3 regions of the Nocardia sp. NPDC049190 genome follow, and region 1 is predicted to be linked to each of the others. Evidence: riboswitches for the same ligand, from Rfam matches in the RefSeq annotation. Region 1 holds a riboswitch; each other region holds the start of a gene.
What was found. A riboswitch is a leader RNA that binds a small molecule or an ion and turns the genes downstream of it on or off. The one in region 1 is predicted to bind S-adenosylmethionine.
Positions count from the first base shown of each region.

Region 2: it holds a riboswitch for S-adenosylmethionine, as region 1 does, so the genes downstream of both, AB0B25_RS14415 (aminotransferase class V-fold PLP-dependent enzyme) here and AB0B25_RS16825 (rhodanese-like domain-containing protein) in region 1, are expected to answer to the same signal.
Region 3: it holds a riboswitch for S-adenosylmethionine, as region 1 does, so the genes downstream of both, AB0B25_RS25730 (DUF1684 domain-containing protein) here and AB0B25_RS16825 (rhodanese-like domain-containing protein) in region 1, are expected to answer to the same signal.

Region 1 is NZ_JBEZDE010000017.1:29,520-36,754, forward strand. It holds gene AB0B25_RS16810 (M23 family metallopeptidase) at 1-1,228, opposite strand, end outside; gene AB0B25_RS16815 (RpiB/LacA/LacB family sugar-phosphate isomerase) at 1,393-1,845, shown strand; gene AB0B25_RS16820 (O-succinylhomoserine sulfhydrylase) at 1,958-3,184, opposite strand; gene AB0B25_RS16825 (rhodanese-like domain-containing protein) at 3,169-3,585, opposite strand; SAM riboswitch class IV at 3,600-3,716, opposite strand; gene AB0B25_RS16830 (hypothetical protein) at 3,780-4,229, opposite strand; gene AB0B25_RS16835 (FAD-dependent oxidoreductase) at 4,605-6,068, shown strand; gene AB0B25_RS16840 (amidohydrolase family protein) at 6,157-7,032, shown strand.
Region 2 is NZ_JBEZDE010000013.1:127,182-134,416, forward strand. It holds gene AB0B25_RS14415 (aminotransferase class V-fold PLP-dependent enzyme) at 57-1,376, opposite strand; SAM riboswitch class IV at 1,421-1,534, opposite strand; gene AB0B25_RS14420 (Pls/PosA family non-ribosomal peptide synthetase) at 1,925-5,839, shown strand; gene AB0B25_RS14425 (M1 family metallopeptidase) at 5,839-7,176, shown strand; gene AB0B25_RS14430 (hypothetical protein) at 7,185-7,235, opposite strand, start outside.
Region 3 is NZ_JBEZDE010000036.1:41,878-49,112, forward strand. It holds gene AB0B25_RS25700 (SAV_6107 family HEPN domain-containing protein) at 1-349, opposite strand, end outside; gene AB0B25_RS25705 (GNAT family N-acetyltransferase) at 557-1,168, shown strand; partial or broken gene AB0B25_RS25710 (NAD(P)/FAD-dependent oxidoreductase) at 1,176-1,442, shown strand; gene AB0B25_RS25715 (carotenoid biosynthesis protein) at 1,639-2,415, shown strand; gene AB0B25_RS25720 (DUF3153 domain-containing protein) at 2,520-3,269, shown strand; gene AB0B25_RS25725 (glycosyltransferase family 2 protein) at 3,304-4,479, shown strand; SAM riboswitch class I at 4,747-4,840, shown strand; gene AB0B25_RS25730 (DUF1684 domain-containing protein) at 5,068-5,868, shown strand; gene AB0B25_RS25735 (methylenetetrahydrofolate reductase) at 6,037-7,038, opposite strand.

The sequences.
Region 1 (7,235 bases):
CACCGGTAACGGCGTAGATGGGAGTACCGGCGGGGGCCGCAAGGTCGATGCCGCCATGTTGCTTGCCATTCCGGGGGCCGAAGTGGGAGCTGATCCGGTACGTTCCGGGGTCGAGCGGCGAGCGCGGCCGACCATCACCCGGCTGGACCATTCCGGCTCCGGACGTGTGCTTTCCAGCAAGTCCGTTGAGGTACTGGGCGGTCAGCCGATTTACCGCCGCGGCGGTTTCCGACGCTCTCGCCTGCCCGCCATGGACGATGGCTTGGGCCTTTTGCAATGCGGCGGTCAGTATTTCGTGTACTTTGCGCTGACCGCTCTTGGTGTAAGCGTTGGGGCCGAGCTCGGCGAGTTGGACGTTGACATCACGAATCAGCCGCAAGATCGCCGCGCGATCTGCCTTGTTGGCTCCGGCCAGACTCGTCACGTATCGCGCGAGATCGTTGTCCAGGTTGTTGAACGCCTTCGCCGCATTCTTCTGGTACAGGGCCTTGGCGCGGATAGCGGTGGCTCCGGCACCCGAGCCCGAGACCCGGCCGGGTGTCGATCCCGATCTGCCGGTGCCCGACGCTGTGCCGTCCTCGCCATACGTGTCCGCCAGTTTGTTCAAGGCGTTCACTGCGTGTTGAGCTTCCGGGGACAGTCCAGCTCCGCTGGGCGCGCTGGCAGGGGACCCGGATCCACCGCTGGATCCGCCGCCCGCGAGACCGGCCAGCGCCGACGCCAACATCGGTAGCGCCATCATCGCCATCGATCCGGCCATCAGTGCGCTAGGCGCGATCGCTGCGATCATCTCCGGGTCGATCCCCGGCGGCGGTTCCGACGCCGCATCACGGGGCGCGCCGTCCGGCGGCGTGGTCGTACCGCCTGGTGGCGCGGCGCCATCCGGCGGCGGCACGGCTGCGTCGGATGGCGCTACCTCGGCGCCGGGTGCGGGCGGTTGCACACCGTTGAGTACGGGAGCAATCACACCGTTGGGCATCGGCGCGGGCGCGGCGGGCGCTGAAACAGCTTGTGCGCGTGCCCCCGACACCGATGCACCGGTGGGCCCGCCCGGATCGTTCCGTACCAGGTTCGCGACCGCCGCGGCGGCCTGGGCGACGATGTCGGGCTGTTTCCGGTCCGCTGCCGATGTCGACGGCCCGGTCCCCCCGGACGCGCCATCAGCCGGGACGCTGTCCTGCACCGCACCGTCGTCGACGACCGGGTGCACCAACTCGCCGCTGGTCACGACCACCTCCGCATGCCCAGAAATCCGTCCGGCACGCCACCCGCCCCGGCACGTGTTGCCGACATAGATTGTGACATTTCGGACAGTTATCCGATCCTCATCACTGGGAATCGCGCACTGAACCGCGCGGACCGACCGTTCGACCAGGCCACTACGCTGAAACCATGCGCATCTCGGTGGCTGCGGACGAGCGGGTAGGCATTGCCGACGAACTGGTCGAGGAGTTGGCTCGTCGCGGACACTGGACTGTGCGGCACGGCGCACTGTCCGACGACGAACGCGCCGACTGGGCCTGGGCGAGCGAAGCGGCCGCCCGCGATGTCGCGGCAGGCCGCGCCGATCAAGCCGTCGTCTGCTGCTGGACGGGCACCGGCGCCTCGATCGCGGCCAACAAGGTCGCGGGCGTCCGCGCCGCACTCTGCACCGACGCGGCGACCGCCGCAGGCGCCCGCACCTGGAACGACGCCAACATCCTCGCTTTGAGCCTGCGCTCGACCTCGAGCGGCGAACTCCGGGAGATCCTCGACGCCTGGTTCGGCGCCGAACCCAGCACAACGCCCGCCGACCAGGCGAACATCGCCCACCTCAGCAAAATCGAGCACACCTCCCACCGCTGACGGCTTGTCGTCGCGACGCCCAGCCGAAACACCCGGGGCGCTCGGCACATGCGGCGAGGCCCGCGCGCTGGGTGGTGCGTGTTCGAGCAGCAGGCAGGGCGCGCGAGGGTCGTCAGCTCAATGCGTGATCGAGATCGGCGAGGAGGTCCTCGACGTCTTCGAGGCCGACCGAGATCCGGACCACGCCGTCGGAGAGACCGATACCGGCACGCCCTTCCGGACCCATCGCGCGGTGGGTCGTGGTGGCGGGGTGGGTGATCAGGCTCTTGGCGTCGCCGAGGTTGTTGGAGATGTCGACGACGCGCAGCCGGTTGAGCACCTCGAAGGCGCGCTTCTTCGCCTCGTGCTCCGGCGCGTCCAGTTCGAAGGTGACCACGGTGCCGCCCGCGCTCATCTGACTGGTTGCCAGAGCGTGCTGCGGATGCGACTCCAGGAAGGGGTATTTCACCCAGCTGACCGACTTGTTGCCCTCCAGGAAGCGGGCGATCCGCAGCGCGGATTCCGCCGAGTGGCGCACCCGCAGCGGCATCGTCTCCAGCCCTTTGAGCAGCGTCCAGGCGTTGAACGGGCTCAGCGCCGGACCAGTGTGGCGCATGAGCGTTTTCACCGGGCCGTCGATGTAGTCCTTGGCGCCCAGAATGGCGCCGCCGAGCACCCGCCCCTGTCCATCGATGTGCTTGGTGCCCGAGTAGACCACCACGTCGGCGTCGAGCTCGAACCCGCGCTGCAGCAGCGGTGTGGCGAAGACGTTGTCCAGCACCACTTTCGCGCCTGCCGCGTGAGCCAGTTCGCTCACCCGACGCACATCGACCAGCGTCTGCATCGGGTTGGCGGGCGTCTCGAAGAACACCGCCTTCGTCGGCACCGACAGCGCCTGCTCCCACTGGTCCAGATCTTCGCCGTCGACGAAAACGGTCTCCACTCCCCAGCGCGGCAAAATCTCGTTGCACACCACGAAGCAGGAACCGAACAGGCTGCGTGCGGCGACGAGTCGATCGCCGGCGCCGAGCAGCGCGCCGAGGGCGGTGAAGACCGCGGCCATTCCGCTCGCCGTCGCGAAACATGCTTCGGCGCCGTCGATCAGCCGCATGCGCTCCTCGAACATGGCGACTGTCGGATTGCCGTACCGGGAATAGACGAAGTGCTCGACATCGCCGGTGAACGCGGCCTCGGCGGCCTCGGCGCTTTCGTAGACGAAGCCTGAGGTCAGGTAGAGCGCCTCGGCGGTTTCCTCGAAACCGGAGCGCCGGACGCCACCCCGCACACTGAGCGTCGCCGGGCCGACGCCCTCGGGCAACGGCCGGTTGAACGCGCCGCCGGTGATCACGACTGCCGCCATGGCAGTCCGTGGGCGCGCCAGCCGGAGCCGCCCCGATGCCCGAATTCGTCCACCGGACCTTCGAAGCCCTCGAGCACGTTGTACGAGGTGCGGTAGCCCGCCGTGGTCGCGGCGATCGCCGCGCCGATCGAACGCTGGCCGGAGCGACACAAGAAAATGACCGGCGTCTGCGGATCACGATCCGCCAGAGCCTGCTGCAACTGCTCGACGAATGCCTCGTTGCGCGCACCGGTCGAGTCCACCCATTCGATCAGCACAGTCGGCCGTTGGATCGAACTCGTGTCGGGGAGGCCGACGAATTTCCATTCGGCTTCCGTGCGCACGTCGACAAGGACGGCGCGGGGGTCCTCCCGCAACAGTTCCCAAGCCTGTTCCGGGGTGATATCACCGGCATAACTCATGTGCACCTCCTGCGAATCCGCACTTGCCCTGCCCAGGTTCGAGGCACGGCCAGGTCGTCACCCGGAGCACCCCACCGCGGAGGAGGGTTGCCGACCAGTAATGCCGGGGCTTGACACTGGTTCTCATGACCTTCGACTGAGATTGCACCGATGCGGGTCACCGTGTCAAACGGGTGTTCACACTGCGAGAACGCTCAGGTGCAGACCAACCACTTCGATCCGGATCGAGTGAGATTCCAGGTCTTCGTGGTCGATGTCCCGTCGACCTTCGTGGTCACGGTCGCCTTTCCCTTGTCGCCGTCCACCATCGGGTTGTCGAGTTTCGTGATCTCGACGGACTTTCCGGCGCCAGCCTGTCCGGCGAGCGGCGAGCGCGCGGCGTCGAAGCCCTGGCACGCGGTGCCAGGCGGGGGCACCGCAACGGTGGCATTGGAGCCCTCGACGAAGTTGCGGACCGCGGCGACGATCCGGTCGGAATCTGTGACATTTTTCTCAGCAGGCGACAGGACCCCGCCGAGCACGACCGCCACCAGCACGATCACCGCGACCACCGCGGCCGCGATGAAGGGCGCCGCGGAGCGCTTGTCGGTCTGGTCGACCCGGATGATGTCGTCGTCGCCCACGCTCGGCGGCTGCTCGGTCATGACTCGATGATCCCTGGTCGCACGGGGTATCGAACGTCGGACCCGGACCAGCGCCGTGGGCGCCGGCTCGACGCGGACCGGATGGTCGGGTAGCGAACACGCCGAACGGGTAACCGGCGGAGGTGATGTTCGATAGCCGTCGTCCAGTACGCGCACCGGCGCGGGACACCCTCGGCTACCCCGATAGAATCGCGGGGCTGTGGCCTGCTGTCATCGCGATTCGGCAGCTCCTCGTCACAGCGAACCGGGCACCGTGCAGCCAGAGCCGACCTCGCCGGTGCCGCACCGCCACGGTGCAACCAAGCCATGCGTCAACTTAGCCTAAGCTAAGGCCGACGCCGTTCATCTTTTCGACCATAAGGGTGCGCTTAAGACATGACCGAACAGAGTGCAGGATCGACCAGCGGACTACGCGGGCCCTCCGTGGTGACGCAAGCTGCCTCCGCCGGGCCTGACGCGCACACCGCCGAAACCCGCCCGCTGCGCATCGCGATCGTGGGCGCCGGACCGGCCGGGATCTACGCCGCCGACGCGTTGATGAAATCCGACGCCGAGGTGAGCATCGACTTGTTCGAGCGGATGCCCGCGCCATTCGGTCTGATCCGCTACGGCGTCGCGCCGGACCATCCACGGATCAAGGGCATCATCACCGCGCTGCACAAGGTTCTCGACAAGCCGCAGGTTCGACTGCTCGGCAACATCGACTACGGCACCGACATCACCCTCGACGACTTGCGCAGGTTCTACGACGCGGTGATCTTCTCCACCGGGGCGAACGCCGACCGCGCGCTGGACGTCCCCGGTATCGGCCTGGACGGCTCCTTCGGCGCCGCGGATTTCGTGTCCTGGTACGACGGGCACCCCGACGTGCCACGGACCTGGCCGCTGGACGCGGAGAAGGTCGCGGTGCTCGGTGTCGGCAATGTCGCGCTCGACGTGGCGCGCGTACTGGCCAAAACCGGTGACGAGCTGCTGCCCACCGAGATCCCGCCGAACGTCTACAACGGACTCAAAGCCAACAAGGCCGTCGAGGTGCACGTGTTCGGCCGCCGTGGACCCGCACAGGCCAAGTTCACGCCGCTGGAACTGCGCGAACTCGACCACTCGCCGACCATCGAGGTCATCGTCGACCCCGAGGACATCGACTACGACGAAGGCTCCGAAGCCGCGCGCCGGCACTCCAAGCAGGTCGACATGGTCGCCAACACCCTGGAGCAGTGGGCCATCCGGGACGTGGGCGAACGCCCGCACAAGCTGTTCCTGCACTTCTTCGAATCCCCCAGCGAGGTGCTGGGCGAGGACGGCAAAGTGGTCGGCCTGCGCACCGAGCGCACCCAACTCGACGGCACCGGCAACGTCAAGGGCACCGGCGTGTTCAAGGACTGGGACGTCCAAGCGGTCTACCGGGCCGTCGGTTACCTGTCGCAGAACCTGACCAACCTGCCGTTCGACGACCAGGCGGGCACCGTCCCGAACGAGGCGGGTCGCGTGATCGCCGACGAGAACGCCGACGGCGCCGAACGCTACCTGCCCGGCACGTACGTCACCGGCTGGATCAAGCGCGGTCCGGTCGGCCTGATCGGCCACACCAAGGGCGACGCCAACGAGACCGTGGCGTGCCTGCTCGACGACAGCCCGAACTTCACCCCGGCCGCCGAACCGGAGCTCGACGCCGTCACCGCATTCCTCGAAAGCAAGGGCATTCCGTTCACCACCTGGCAGGGCTGGTACCGCCTGGACGCGCACGAGCGCGCCCTCGGCGAACCCGAGGGCCGCGAGCGAGTCAAGGTCGTGGAGCGGGAAGACATGCTGCGCGCCAGCGAGCCGCACAAAGTGTGATCGTCCTGCGGCGAGACCGACAGTCCGCCACCGTGCCGACCTCCTCGCTGCGGCAGCGGAAAATCCGACGCTGAGGCATTCTGTACAAGTGTTCGATGCCCACCTGCACATCTTCGACCCGCGGTTCCCGCTGGCCGAGAACGAGGGCTACCTGCCCGACCCGTTCACCATCGCCGACTATCGGAAGCGCATGGCGCGCTTCGATGTCGGCGGCGGCGCCGTGGTCAGCGGCTCGTTCCAGGGCACCGATCAGAGCTACCTGAAGGCCGCCCTCTCCGAACTCGGCGAGGGCTGGGTCGGCGTCACTCGCCTCGATCTGGACGCCACCGACGAGGAGATCATCGAGCTGGACCGCATCGGTGTGCGCGGACTGCGGTTCAACCTCAAACGTGCCGCCATGGACATCACCGGAATGACCTTGCAGGCGCTGCGCGCACATGAATTGGTCGGCTGGCACGTCGAGGTCTACATCGACGGCACCATGCTCGCCTCGCTGCAACCGGTCATCTCCAAGCTGCCCGCACTGTCGATCGACCATCTGGGTATGTCGGAGGAGGGGCTGCCGTTCTTGCTCGATCTCGTCGATCGCGGGGCACGGGTCAAGGCGACCGGCTTCGGTCGGCTCGGCATGAACGTCGCCGACACGCTGCGCCGCATCCACGCGGTGAACCCCGGGGCGCTGATGTTCGGCACCGATCTCCCCGGCGCCCGCGCGGGCCGACCGTTCCAGGACTCGGACGTCGAACTCATCTGCGATGTGGTGGGCACCGACATGTACGCGGTACTCGAGGACAACGCCCGAGCGTTCTACCGGCTCCCGGTCCGTGAACGCACCATCCACACCGACCCGAGCCCGACGCTGCCGCTCTACCGCCCGGAGCCACCGACCCTCCGCCTTCGTCGCGACGAACTGCCGGTAAGCCAAGCGGGAGACACGATTCCGTTCCCTGCCATCGAACGGTAGTGCTCACGCCGCAACGCTCTGAGTCGAACGCCTCACAGGCAGACGATGGCGCTGCCGAGGTCGAAACACAACCCGACCGATCCACCGACCGGAGTGGCTGAATTCGACGCGGGGGCGGATGTCATGATGCCGGCCGAAGCTGCGGGAGCGGCAACGACACCACGAGACAATGTCATGGCGCTCGCTGCAACGATCTTGACAGT
Region 2 (7,235 bases), on a different contig from region 1:
ACTTCAGTACGCCGAGAATATCCGCTCGCATTGCCCTGATCGGGACACCGCGGCCCTCAGCCGATCAGGCAGGGGGCGGCGCCGGCAGGGGCGGTGGAGCGGAAGGGGCGCGTTTCGGGGGTGGGGTTCCACAAACCGTTGGTGGCGGCGTACTCCCAGGCAGGGCCGGTGCGAACGAGAGCGGCGACGGCCCCGACGAGCCGATCCACATCGGCGGCGGTGGTACCGAGACCGATGCTGGCGCGCAGGGCCCCATCCAGCCCGAGGCGGGTGAGCAGTGGGTGCGCGCAGAAGCGTCCGTCCCGGACACCGATACCGTGTTCGGCGGAGAGGTAGGCGGCGACGTGGCCTGGCACGAATCCGTCCAGGGTGAAAGCGACAATGCCGACAACGTCGGGACTATCGGTCCAGATACGCAGCAAGCGCACACCATCGATCGCGGCAAGGCCGTCGCGGAGGCGGTCGGCGAGCCGATCCTCTTGGGCGGCAAGGGTTTCGGCGTCGATCGTGCAGAACGTGTCACAGGCGGCAGCCAGCGCGGCGGCGCCGAGAACGTTCGGCGATCCCGCCTCGTGCCGCTGTGGAGCCGAAGCCCACTCGGCGCGGGTCGCACTCACCTCGAGCACCGCCCCGCCTCCGGCCAGGTACGGTTCGGCCGCATCGAGCCAGTCGCGGCGGCCGACCAGCACACCCGCCCCGAACGGCGCGTACAGCTTGTGTCCGGAAAAAGCCAGATAGTCGATGCTGCTCTCGCGCAGACTGATTCGCCGGTGCGGCGCCAACTGCGCTGCGTCGACCAGAATCCGGGCACCGCACTGGTGCGCGATGATGGCCAGCCGGTCCAGCGGAAGCACCTCACCGGTCACGTTGGACGCGCCCGTCACCGCGAGCAACGCGGCCGGCCTGCTGCACAGCTCGGCGACCAGCCTGCCGATGGTCTCTTCGACGGTGTCGGCGGCCCGAACGACGCGGCGGCCGTGTTCGGTCCAGGGCAGGAAATTGGCGTGGTGCTCGATGTCCAACACCACCGTCTCGCCGGGAACGCACGCGGCGAGCAGGTTCAGCGAGTCGGTCGTATTGCGGGTGAATACCACGACCTGATCGTCGGCAGCGTCGAGGAACCTGGTCACCGAACCGCGAGCAGCCTCATAGCACTCGGTGGTGATCCGCGAGGCGTAGCCCGCGCCGCGGTGCACACTCGCGTAGAACGGCAGCAGCTGCTGCACCCGATCGGTGACCTGCGCCAGCGCGGGCGCGCTCGCCGCGTAGTCGAAGTTGGCGTAGGTGGTCGTCCCGCCCTGCACTAGCGGCACCTGGAGGTCGTCACCGGAGACCCGGGCGAGTGCGGCACAAGTGTTGTCGACAGCAGAGGTCATCACGTAAATCCCGTCGGCTCTGGGACCCGCGATCGTGTTCGTCGAGTCCGCGCTTGCCGCACCCAGTCAGGCGTCGGCCCGGTCGTCACCCGGAGCACCCCACCGCGGAGGAGGGTTGCCGGCCAGCAAGCCGGGGCTTCACGCTGGCACTCATGACCTGACCCGAGATTGGCAGACGCGCCCCCGAACTGTCAACTGGGTTCGCCATCGACGTGCGGCGCGCGCTGTTCGCGGGGCAACCGACCTCGATCGCCGCCGCGCGGCGGCGATCGAGGCGGAATCGGGTGCGCTGTCCACACATCCAGCGATCATTCGGCAAACTCTACGTGAACTGCGGCGACCAGGCGTTTACCGGGCCGCGCGGGTCGAAACTCGATCCGACCGCACACGGCACCAGACGGTCCCACGACCGGTTCGGTGAACTACCGACGACAACAACCGCGGGTACCGTGGACAACTGGCCACCGTGGTGTTTGCCCTTTGGTAACCCCGCTATGACACAACTACCGGAAGTGCGAGGCAGGTCGATGGGAGGTGGGCAGAGCGCCATGCTCCAGCCACAGGTTGACGCGACGGCGAGCCCGCTGCTGCGGGGCGACCATGCTTGCGAGGTCCGCACGCTCGTCGACATCCTGACCGCCACGGCGCTCGCATACCCCGACGCCCCCGCCATCGACGACGGTCAGGTGGTGCTGTCCTACCTCGAGTTGGTCGTCGAGATCGAGAAGATCATGGCAAGGCTCGCCACAGCGGGCGTGCGCGCGGGCGACCGGGTAGGCGTGCGGATGCCGTCGGGCGCCCGCGGACTCTATGTCACCATCCTCGCCGTCTTGTACACCGGCGCCGCCTATGTGCCGGTCGACGCCGACGACCCGGACGAGCGCGCCCAACTGGTCTTCCGCGAAGCGGGAGTCACCGCGATCGTGACCACCGAGGGCATCGAGACCACGGCGGCGGGCATCCGGGCCGCGGAACAGACCGCGCGCGAGGACAGCTGGACCACGCTGCCCGCCCCCGGCGACGACGCATGGATCATCTTCACCTCGGGCTCCACCGGAACACCGAAAGGCGTTGCGGTCACCCACCGCAACGCCGCCGCGTTCGTCGACGCCGAAGCCGAGCTGTTCCTGCGCGGCGCACCGATCGGTCCGGGTGACCGGGTCCTCGCCGGTCTCTCGGTAGCGTTCGACGCCTCCTGCGAGGAAATGTGGCTGGCCTGGCGCAACGGCGCCTGCCTTGTGCCCGCCCCGCGTGAACTGGTCCGCACCGGCGCCGATCTCGGCCCCTGGCTGCTCCGGCGGGAGATCAGCATCGTTTCGACCGTACCGACGCTGGCCGCAACCTGGCCGGTCGAGGCGCTGGACGCGGTGCGTCTGTTGATCTTCGGCGGCGAGGCCGTCCCGCCCGAACTCGCCGAACGCCTGGTTGGCAGCGGTGATTCGCCCCGAGAGGTGTGGAACACCTACGGCCCCACCGAGACAACGGTGGTCGCCTGTGCGGCGCTGTTGAACGGTCGGTGGCCGATTCGGATCGGGCTGCCGCTCAACGGCTGGGACCTGGTCGTCGTGGACGCGTCGGGAAACCCCGTGGCGGAGGGCGAATCCGGCGAGCTGGTCATCGGCGGCGTCGGCCTGGCGCGCTATCTCGATCCGGCCAAGGATGCGCAGAAGTATGCCGCGCTACCGTCGGTCGGTTGGGATCGCGCCTACCGCAGCGGCGACCTGGTCCGCAACGACAGCGCCGGGCTCGTCTTTCTCGGCCGCGCCGACGATCAGATCAAACTCGGCGGCCGCCGAATCGAACTCGGCGAGATCGACAGCGCGTTGCAGCATCTGCCCGGCGTCACCGGCGCCGCCGCCGCGATCCGCACCACCAAGGCGGGCAACCAGCTCCTGGTCGGCTACCTGACCGGGCCAGGATCGGACTTCGACGGCAAAGCCGCCCGAGCCGTACTCACCGAACAGCTTCCGGCCGCACTGGTCCCGAGACTCGTCGTGGTCGACGAGTTACCCACCCGGACCTCCGGCAAGGTCGATCGCGACGCACTGCCGTGGCCGTTGCCCAACGCTGACGACAACGATGACGACAACGACCTGACCGGTACCGCTCACTGGGTCGCCGGGCTGTGGGATTCGGTTCTCGGGGCCGAGGTCGGCGACCTCGACACAGACTTCTTCGACCTGGGTGGCGGCTCGCTCGCGGCGGCCCAGTTGGTCACCGCCCTGCGCGAACGGTATCCCCAGGTCACCGTTGCCGACCTCTATGACCATCCTCGCCTCGGTGCGCTCGTCGAGCTGCTCGAGCAGACCACACCCGCGGTCGCCGTCGCGGAGCGCGTCGTACGCCCGACACCGCTACTCGCTCAGACAGCGCAGGTATTGGCCACCGTCCCGCTGACCACCCTCACCGGTCTGCAGTGGCTCACCTGGCTCGCGATCGTCGGCAACATCGCGGGCTGGTCCGACTCGCTGCCCTGGCTGCCGCAGCTGTCCTGGTGGTGGACGCTGGCGGCGTTCCTGCTGTTCATCTCGCCGCCCGGCCGCATGGCGATCTGTGTGGGCGGCGCCCGGCTGCTGCTGCGTGGCGTCCGACCCGGCCGTTATCGTCGGGGCGGCTCGGTCCATCTGCGGCTCTGGGCGGCGGTCCGGCTGTCGGAGGCCAGCGGCGCCGAGAATCTCTCCGGCGCGCCGTGGATGGTGCCGTTCGCGCGTGCGCTCGGCGCGACGATCGGCAAAGGCGTAGACCTGCACACCCTTCCACCGGTGACCGGCATGCTCCAACTCGGCGACGGATGCAGCGTGGAACCGGAAGTCGACCTGTCCGGTTACTGGATCGATGGCGATGTGGTCCATCTCGGTCCGATCGTCATCGGCCCAGGCGCGGTCGTCGGTTCCCGATCGATCCTGTTGCCCGGCACGAAGATCGGTAAGAACGCCGAGATCGCACCCGGCTCGGCGGTGTCGGGCAAGGTGAAAGCCGAACAGGAGTGGGCCGGCTCGCCCGCCGTGAAGGTCGGTAGGGCCCGGCATCGCTGGCCGCCGACCACGCCGGACCGCGCCGCGCATTGGGTCGGCATCTTCGGCGTCACGTCGGTACTGCTGGCCGCGGTGCCGATCCTCGGCCTCGGCGCGGGCGGTGCGTTCATCGCCTGGTTCATCCGGGATACCCGTACCTTGGCGGACGGTTCGGTGCGCGCCTTCGCGATTCTGCCGATCGCGACCCTGCTCAGCCTCGGCGTCTACGCGGCGGCGACCATCATCGCCGTCCGACTGCTCGGTATCGGCCTGGCCGAGGGGTATCACCCGGTGCGTAGCCGCGTCGGCTGGCAGGCCTGGGCTACCGAGCGGCTGCTCGATTCCGCGCGCACATTCCTGTTTCCGCTGTACGCGAGCCTGCTCACGCCGCTGTGGCTGCGTTTGCTCGGCGCGAAGATCGGCAAGAGCGTCGAGGTGTCCACGGTGCTGCTGCTACCGAAATTCACCACGGTCGCCGACGGGGCGTTCCTCGCGGACGACACCATGATCGCCAGCTACGAACTCGGCGGTGGCTGGCTGCGCATCGGTGAGGCGAAAGTCGGCAAGCGCGCCTTCCTCGGCAACTCCGGGATGACCGCGCCTGGCCGCCGAGTTCCGAAGAACGGACTGGTGGCGGTGTTGTCGGCGGCGCCATCCAAGGCGAAGGCAGGCTCGTCCTGGCTGGGCAGCCCACCGGTCCGGCTACGACGCGCGACGGAGAACACCGACGCCGCGCGCACGTTCAACCCGCCCGCGCGGCTGCGGGTCGCCCGCGGCATCATCGAAACCTGCCGCTTGATCCCGGTTCTGGTCACCTTCGCCATCGGCCTCGGAGTGCTGTTCACCCTGGCCTGGCTCGCGCAGGCCCTCGGCCACCTGGCCGCCGGGCTACTGAGCGGACTGGTGCTGCTTACCGCGGGCGCGGTCGCCGGGGCGAGCGCGATAACCGCGAAATGGCTGCTGGTCGGGCGCATTCGCGCCGAGGAGCATCCGCTGTGGAGTTCATTCGTGTGGCGCAACGAGGTCTCCGACACCTTCGTGGAAACCGTTGCCGCGCCGTGGTTCGCGCGCGCCGCGACCGGAACTCCCGTGCTGAACCTCTGGCTTCGCGGTCTCGGCGCGCAGATCGGCCGCGGGGTATGGTGCGAGTCCTATTGGCTACCGGAGGCGGACCTGGTGACTCTCGGCGACGGCGCGACCGTGGAACGCGGTTGCGTGGTGCAGACCCACCTGTTTCACGATCGAATCATGGCCATGGACGCCGTCAGTCTGGGTGCTGGCGCAACGCTCGGTCCACACTGCGTCGCGCTGCCCGCGTCCGCCCTCGGCGACGGCGCGACCATCGGTCCTGCGTCCCTGGTCATGCGCGGCGACGCGGTGCCTGCCTCGACGCGCTGGTGGGGCAACCCGATCGCGCCCTGGTTCACAGGCGATCCCGGGGCACGCTGATGCCGGGCAAGTTCTACGAGGCCCCCATCGATGAGTACCTACCGCAGAACGGCAATCGGGGCTATCGCGTATCCCGGTACGAACTCGAGTTGATCTACAAGGTAGCCAGCAACCGACTGACCGGCCGGGCCACGATCACCGCGGTGACCACCGCCGTGCGCCCGAGGTTCGCCTTCGACCTTGCTCAGTCGCTGGTCGTCTCGAAGGTGTTCGTCAACGGGGTCAAGGCGGCGAAATACATCCACCAGCACAGCAAGCTGGTGGTCACACCGCAGCAACGGATTCCGGCGGGTGGCGTGCTGTCGCTGGTGGTGCGGTACGGCGGCATCCCACGACCGGTGCGCGGCCCATGGGGAGAGGTCGGCTGGGAGGAGTTGACCGAGGGGGTGCTCGTGGCCAATCAGCCCAACGGCGCCGCCTCCTGGTTTCCTTGCGACGACCACCCGAGTTCCAAAGCGACCTATCGGATTTCGATCACCACCGACTCGCCGTACTACGCGCTGGCCAACGGCATCCTGCTGCGCAAGCAGGCCAAGGCCAGCCAAACCACGTGGGTGTACGAACAGTCCGAGCCGATGTCGAGCTATCTGGCGACTATCCAGATCGGCCCCTACCGCAAGCATCGCATCGACCCCCCGCACGACTCGGTGCCGATGCAGGCGGTCATTCCGCCCCGGTTGCGCGCCAACTTCGACCACGACTTCGCCCGTCAGCCGCAGATGCTCGAGGTCTTCACCGAAAAGTTCGGTCCCTACCCGTTCGAGGGATACACCGTGGTGGTGACCGATGACGAGCTGGAGATCCCGATCGAAGCGCAAGGTATCTCCGTCTTCGGCGCCAACCATTGCGACGGTCGTCGCGGCGCCGAGCGGCTGGTCGCGCACGAGCTGGCCCACCAGTGGTTCGGAAACAGCCTGACCATCCGGCAGTGGCGCGACATCTGGCTGCACGAAGGCTTCGCCTGTTACGCGGAGTGGATCTGGTCGGAGGCGGCGGGCGGACCGAGCGCCGATCAGTTGGCCAGGGCCGCGCGGCACAATTTGGCGCGCGAGCCGCAGGACATCGTGGTCGGCGACCCGGGACCGCTGCGAATGTTCGATGACCGCGTGTACAAGCGTGGCGCGCTGACCTTGCACGCATTGCGGCTGGAACTGGGCGATACCGCGTTCTTCGAGCTGCTACGGGAGTGGACGATGCGCTATCGCCACGCTCTGGTGACCACGGAGGAATTCACTGATCTGGCCGGGCACTACAGCCTGATGCCGCTACGCCCGCTCTGGGATTCCTGGCTACTCGCCGAGCCGTTACCCCAGCTGCCGCCGTACGGCGGCGGGTAGCCGGCTGATCAGAACACCAGATAACGCACGGCGAGTTCTTCGACCAGCGGGTCGTCGTC
Region 3 (7,235 bases), on a different contig from region 1:
CCCGCGAAGAGAACTCGTCGGCCTCGTGATCATCGACATCCCGGTCCAATCCGGCCTCCAGTGCGGCCCGGATCTCCGAGCGCGCGCTGAAGTAGTCCGCCCACATCACGAACTCGGGCGCGGCGCGCTGCAAGAGCACCCACGCATTGCGCGAGCGCGCCCTGGCCGCGGCATCGGCACCGGTGAGCGCGATCACCGCACCCGCGCCGCGCAGCGCGGCCAGGTAGGCGGTGCGGAACCGCTCGCGCGGATCCCGCTCCCCGTGCGCCTGCATGAGCAAACCATCGGCCCGCAGCAGCAACTTGCCGGCCCGGCCCGGCTGCCCTGGATGTTCGACTCGACCAGACATCAGCCTGCCCTCCGTAGTCGCAGTAGTCGCAGTAGTCGCAGTAGTCGCAGCAATCGCACACCCTGGCCCGTAGCCTGCATGGGAGGCGGCATATCACTCCGCTTCCCACCACCGCACGGACCGAACAGGTATTCGAACGTTTGAATTGAGCTTGAATATAGAGACGCCCACCGACAAACTTCCGCGTCCGCGCGGCCCACGAGAGCCATGACCGCCGTCAAGCCCAACCACACCCCCGCACCCGCCATCGTCGACCTCTCGGTCGCGGACCTGCGCGCCCGGCTGCACGACGCGTTGGCGGTTTACGTCGCGGCCATGGCCTATCCGCGCGGCACGGAGCACCACCGCGCGCCGATGTGGACCGAGCACACCACCAGGTCGGGCTGGCAGGCGGTGGCCGCCGTGGTGCCCGACGATTCCGGTCGAATCGATCTGCGGTGCGCGCCGATCGTGGCGATCGCCTACGGCTACCGCGGCGCCGCGCACCAGTGGTGGCATCAACAGGTGCACAGTGGGATGCGCCGCTGCGGCTGGCCGGAGAACTCCACACGCGAACTGCTCGCGGACTATTTCGAACTCACCGAACTGCATGTGCATCCCACCGCGCAAGGCCGCGGTATCGGCGCCACGCTACTGGAACGACTGCTTCGCGACCGACCCGAGCGCGCCGTGCTGCTGTCGACGCCCGAAGTCGACGGCGAGGACAACCGCGCGTGGCGGCTCTACCGCAGGCAGGGATTCGACGACGTGGTACGCGATTTCGTGTTCGCGGGCGACAATCGGCCCTTCGCGATCCTCGGCAGGCGGCTGCCGCTGTGAGGGCCGGGTGACGGTTGTCGTCGGCTCCGGCCACAACGCGGTGGTCGCCCCGTGTTATCCGGCTGGCGCCGGGCACCCGGTAGAGGTGCTCGAACGCGACGAGATGCGCGGTGGGGCGGTGTCGACGGTGCAGCGGTTTCCCTGCCATCGGGTCGATCGCCGGTCGTCGGAGCACCTCATGGTCCGGCACACCGGGATCATCGAAGAACTCGAGTTCACCCATTTCGGGCTGCAATACATCGATGGCGATCGATGGGGATTCCCGCCCGGCCCGCCACCGAACGCCCACATCCTCCGCGCCACGGCGACCACTTCGGCCCTACACGACCTTCGACTCGGCCAATTTCTCCGACGGCACCGACGGTGACGGGCGCGGGCGACCCACCGTCGGCGTCACGCGGGTGCGCCGAAACATCCGAGCCGTTGCCCGGACACCTTCCGTGACCGCCGAGATCGGCGCCGTGCGACCGATGCCGGAACATCGTTCCGCACTGTTCGAATTGTCGGTGGCCTGCGCGGTGCTGGCAGTCGCCGCGCAGATCGGCTATCCGTTGACTTCCGGCGACGGGCGTGACCGGATCACGATCGCGGTCGTGTTGCTGTCCACCGGGACGGCGCTCGCCCACGCGTCAGCGACCCGGGGACTGCGTTATGCCGTCGGCGTGGTGCTCGTCTCCGGAATCGGACTGCTGGCCGAGGTGGTCGGCACCGCGACGGGTGCGCCGTTCGGCTGCTACGGATACGCGGTGGACCGGCTCGGGCCCGCGCTGTTCGGGGTGCCGCTGATCGTCGCGACAACTTGGATCGGCGGGATGTATCCGGCGTGGGTGGTAGCCGGGGCGGTATCTCGGCGGACAACGGCGCGGATCACGCTGACCGCCCTCGGCGCCGTCGGCTGGGACCTGTTCCTCGACCCGCAGATGGTCGCCGACGGGCAGTGGACCTGGTGTGATGCTGGCTCCGGCCTACCTGGTCTCGAGCAGATCCCGTCCGTGAATTACCTGGGGTGGTTCGGCGTCGCGCTCGTCATGGCCGGTCTACTCGCGGTGTGGGAGCGTGCGGCGCCCGCCGGCGCCCCGGTATCCGGTCTCGCCGTCCCGGGCGCGATGTTCGTGTGGACCTGGCTCGGGTCGGCACTGGCCCACGCGGTGTTCCTCGGCTTGCCCTATTCCGCCTGCTATGGACTGGTAGGGATGGGTGTGCTCGGCGTCCCGCTGCTGGTTGTCCTGCTCCGATCACGGCGCTGACCTGACCCGATGTCCCCCGCGCTGCCAGGGTGCGACACGGGTTGCGCCCGTCGCGTGGCATGCCGGGCGAGTGGCCTGGCACGATGTCACCCGTGCAGACCACGATGCCCGATGCCCTGGTACTCCCGCCGCAACGGACACCACGCCGTGGCGTGCGTATCGCCGCGGCTGTCCTGCTCGCGGTGTTGCTGGCCCCGGTGCTCGCAGGCTGCCTGCGAGTCCAGGTCTCGATGGGTGTCTCATCCAACGATCGGGTGTCCGGCCGGATCGTCGCCGCGGTGGTGCCCACGGACCCCAACGACAAAGGACCGCAGTTGAAGGCGCCCGAGTCGCTCGCGGCGAAGGTGCGGGTGGAGGCGTACGCCCAGGACGGTTACGCGGGCAGCCAGGTGTTCTTCGACGATCTGTCATTCGGCGAAGTGCAGCAACTCGGGCAGTTGTCCGAGCAGACCCAGGGCATGTTCCAACTGCAGTTCGTGCGTACCGGCGATCTGGTCAGCCTCACCGGCCGGGTCGATCTGAAATCCGTGCCGCCACACGGCTCCGACGTACAGTTCACCATCGCGTTCCCGGCCCGCGTCGCGAAGACCAACGGCAGCCGCGAGGGCGACAACATCGTCTCCTGGAAGCTGCCGCCCGGTGATGTCTCCACGCTGCGCGCCGAGGTCAGCTATGCCGACCCGAACACCCGCTCATTCGCGGGCTGGGCGGGCATCGTCGGCGGCATCACCCTCGCTGTGGCCGCGATCATCGCCGCCATGGCGTTCATGGATCGCAACCCGGCCGCGCCCGCCGCGCCGGAGATCGGGTTCTCACTGAGCCGCTGGTGGCGCTCGGTGACGCAGAATCGCTGAGCATTTCGTCGGCACGCCGCGATAGCGTGGCGCCATGGTGCGTGCCGATCGGTCGAAGACGCCAGTGACCGCGGTCCCCGTGACGTGCGCCGCAGCGCTCGCAGTGCTGGGCGCGGGCATCGCCCTGTACAACAGGCTCACCCTGCGACGGTTGGCGAGGACACCCCCGACGGCGATCGAGCCGGTCACGGTGTGCGTCCCCGCACGGGACGAGGCCGATCGGCGACCCGGTCTGATCGCCGATCTGCGTGCTCAGGTACGCATTCCGGGCATGTCGGTGCGTATTCTCGACGATTCCTCGACCGACGACACCTCCGCAGCGGCGAGCACCGCCATCGACGGCGACCCGCGATTCACGCTGCTGCGCACCGAGTCCGAACCTCCCCCAGGCTGGACCGGGAAGTCCGCCGCCTGCGCCCGGTTGGCCGACGGGGTGCGTACGCCGGTGCTGGTCTTCCTGGACGCCGATGTGCGCCTGGCGCCCACCGCCATCGCGGCGGCAGTGGCCGAGTTGCGCAGGCGAGGCGTCGCTCTGGTATCACCGTGGCCGCTACAGCTGGCCGAGTCGGCTGCCGAGGCCATGGTGCAGCCGCTGCTGTGCTGGTCCTGGGCCGCGACGCTGCCGATCACGGCGGACGATCGCAGTTCACGGCCGTCGTCCGCGGTGGCCTGCGGCCAGTTCCTGGTGTTCGACAACGCCGACTACCGCGCCGTCGGTGGTCACGCCGCGGTGGCCGCGTCCGTCACCGAGGACCTCGATATCGCCCGAGCCCTGCGCCGAGCCGGATATTCCACCGCCGTGGTGGCCGCCGGGCCGTTGGCACACACCAGGATGTACCACAGCGCGATCGACCTCGAGGCGGGGTACACCCGCTGGCTCTGGTCGGCCCACGGCGGCACGATTCCCCGCGGAGCAGCGGTGGGACTGCTTGCCGCCCTGATCCATTGGGCGCCGCCGATGGCCGCCGTGCTCGGTAAATCGGGCGTCCGGTGGACGGGCTTGCTCGGCTCCCTGGCCGCCGTGACGAGCAGGCTGCTCGCCCGCTCCACGGAGATCGGCGGCCCACCCACGCGCTCGGATGTCGTTGTCGCCCTGGCACACCCGCTCTCGGTCGCGGTTTATCTGCTGCTATGGGCGCGCTCACACCGCGCCCGCCACCGGGGCGCGCTGCGCTGGAAGGGTCGTACGCTCGAACCGACGAGCGGATAGTGCCACGACCCGTCCGCGTGCAGCACCTCGCAAGCGCCCGCCATTGCGAATGCCGCGGCCCCCGGACAGTCGGTGATATTCGCCCGGGTCGGACTGACCGAGGTAGGCCGTTCCCCCGCGACGGCGGATATCTGGTTACACACAGATCCGGTAGCTCGGCACGCGGCAAGATCTGTGCTCACGATGATTACTTCCCTTGTTCCAAGGCTCGCTTGCTGGGCATGATGACTCGGCCCGACCTGGGATCGGCGCGCCGGGCGCCGACATCAACCATCCAGAGCGGCCGAGAGACCTGGCTCATCGATGTCGCAGCAACCCCCCGGTCACCGGGCGTGGGTGCTTCCGCCGGGACCGATGGAGGACCGCAGTGATCAGCTCCGCCACCCGCGACGTCCGAGGGACCCGTCGCCACATCGACCACCGCACCGTCCGCTCCGCGGGTTGTCGTCGCTGATTTCCCGCAGCCGCCGACCCGACTCCGCCCACCGACCCGAGCAGCTCGGCCACGAGGCGATCCACCTGTCCGATGAACCTCGGCCTGCGCCATCCCCACCATCGCAGCACCGTCGACGAAGGAACCGAAGCGTCATGACCACCAGCATCACCAGTATTTTCGAGACAGAATGGGCGCGCTGGCACCACGCGAGGGAAGACCAGTTGCGTGACCCGCTCGGCGTCCTCAGTCTGACCGGACTGCACTGGCTTACCGACCGGCCCGAGCGACTGCCGGATGTTCCCGGCACCTGGTGGGTCACCGACGACAAGGTGTTCATCACCGCGCAACCTGCCGACCGGCTGGAGTACGACGGCCTCGGCATCGCAGGCGTGCAGATCATCACGCCTGCCGAGGGCGCGCCGGGACTGAGTGTGTTGCAGGAACACCGGGTGCTCGAGGTGATCCGACGCACCAGCCGCTACGCCGTCCGGGTGCACGATCCGGCCGCCCCCGGCCTGCTGAGCTTCGCCGGAATCCCGACCTACCCGCCGGATCCGCGCTGGGTGGTGCCCGGTCGGTTCACGCCGTTCGACCGGAAACAGACGCTGACCACGGGTGCGGTGGTGGTAGGGCTCGAACACCACCACATCGTCTCGGGCACCATCGAATTCACCCTCGGCGGGGTGACCGAGCGGATCGTCGCGTTCGGCGACCCGGACCAGCTAAGGGTGCTGTTCACCGACGCCACCAGTGGTGTCACCACCTATCCCGCGGCGCGCTCGCTGGCCGTCGGCGCACCCGAGGCAGAGGGCGCGGTGCTGCTCGACTTCAACCGGGCGACGAATCTGCCGTGCGCCTTCACCGATTTCGCGACATGCCCGGTCGCGCCCGCACAGAACCGGCTGCGGGTGGCCGTCGAGGCGGGCGAGCAGGATCCGCGGACGAACTGCTGATCACCGGCGTTACCCGTCAGCACGCTCGGTCGATCGCACGCCTCGGTCGTCCGCACCGGCGCCGCAGCCGATCACACGATGTGGTCGAATCACGCGACAGCGCAGGTATAGACCAGCGGTACCGGGCCTCGACGCCGGGGTGGGCACGTCCGATCCGGAACGTGGAGGTCAGGCGCTGATCGGTGCGGCGGTGACGCCGTAGCCGAGGTTGGTGAGCACCTCGCTGGTCGCCTTGGCGAAGTTGAGCGTGATGAAGTGCAGGCAGGGCGCGCCCTCGTCGATCAGCCGCTGCCCCATCTCGGTGGCGATCTCGATACCTGCCGCGCGCACCGCGGCGCCGTTCTCCTCGGGACCGTCGCCCGCGGCCTTGCGCAGCCGCTGCATGATCGCGTCGGGCAGCGGTCTGCCGCAGAGTTCTTCGGCGCGCTGTACGGTGCGCAGCGAGGTGATCGGCATCAGCTCCGGGATGATCGGCTTGGCGCCTTCGACCGGATCGCAGGCCAGGACCCGGTCACGCAGCCGCAAATAGTGCTCGACGTCGAAAAACATCTGGGTGATGGAATACTCCGCACCCGCGCGCAGTTTCGCGACAAGGAACGCGGTGTCGGTCGCCAGATCCGGCGAGCGGTGGTGCCCCTGGGGGAACGAGGCGACACCGACATGGAAATCACCGAGGTCGCGCACGATGCGCACCAGTTCCTCGGCGTAGGAGACGCCCTCGGGATGCCGGTGCCACTCACCGAGCGGATCGCCCGGCGGATCACCGCGCAGCACCAGGATGTTGCGGATGCCGGAGTCGGCGTAGGCGCCGACCAGTGAACGCAACTCGGCGACGCTGTGCTCCACCGCGGTCAGGTGCGCGACCGGAAGCAGAGTGGTCTCTTCGGCGAGCTCGCCGGTCACGCGCACGGTACGGTCACGGGTGGAACCGCCGGCGCCGTAGGTCATCGATACGAACGCGGGGTGCATCCGTTCGAACTGGCGCGCCGCACGCCACAACCTCGCCTCGGTGGCGCCGTCCCGGGGCGGATTGAACTCTACGGAGAACGGCACCGCGCTCCCGGCGTGAACCTGCAGACTCTGCACAACCGAGGGTGTTCCAGAGACGTTCGGGTGCGTCCGGGAGGCCCGGCCCGGAGTCGAGCGTCCCCGCACGTTGTCGAAAGTCACCGGTTCAGTCTAGAGGTGGCCGACGGCAGCGCCGGCAAGTCGCTCGGCCACCCCGCGTATTCTCTCGGATCAGGCAACTCATACGCCGCGCCCGGCGCCACCTGCGAACACCCCGCACGGTGCCGGATCACACGCAGTGGCCGGCACCCGTGCACCGCACCCCGCGTGTCCACCGCCACACGACTTTGGAGGCTCCA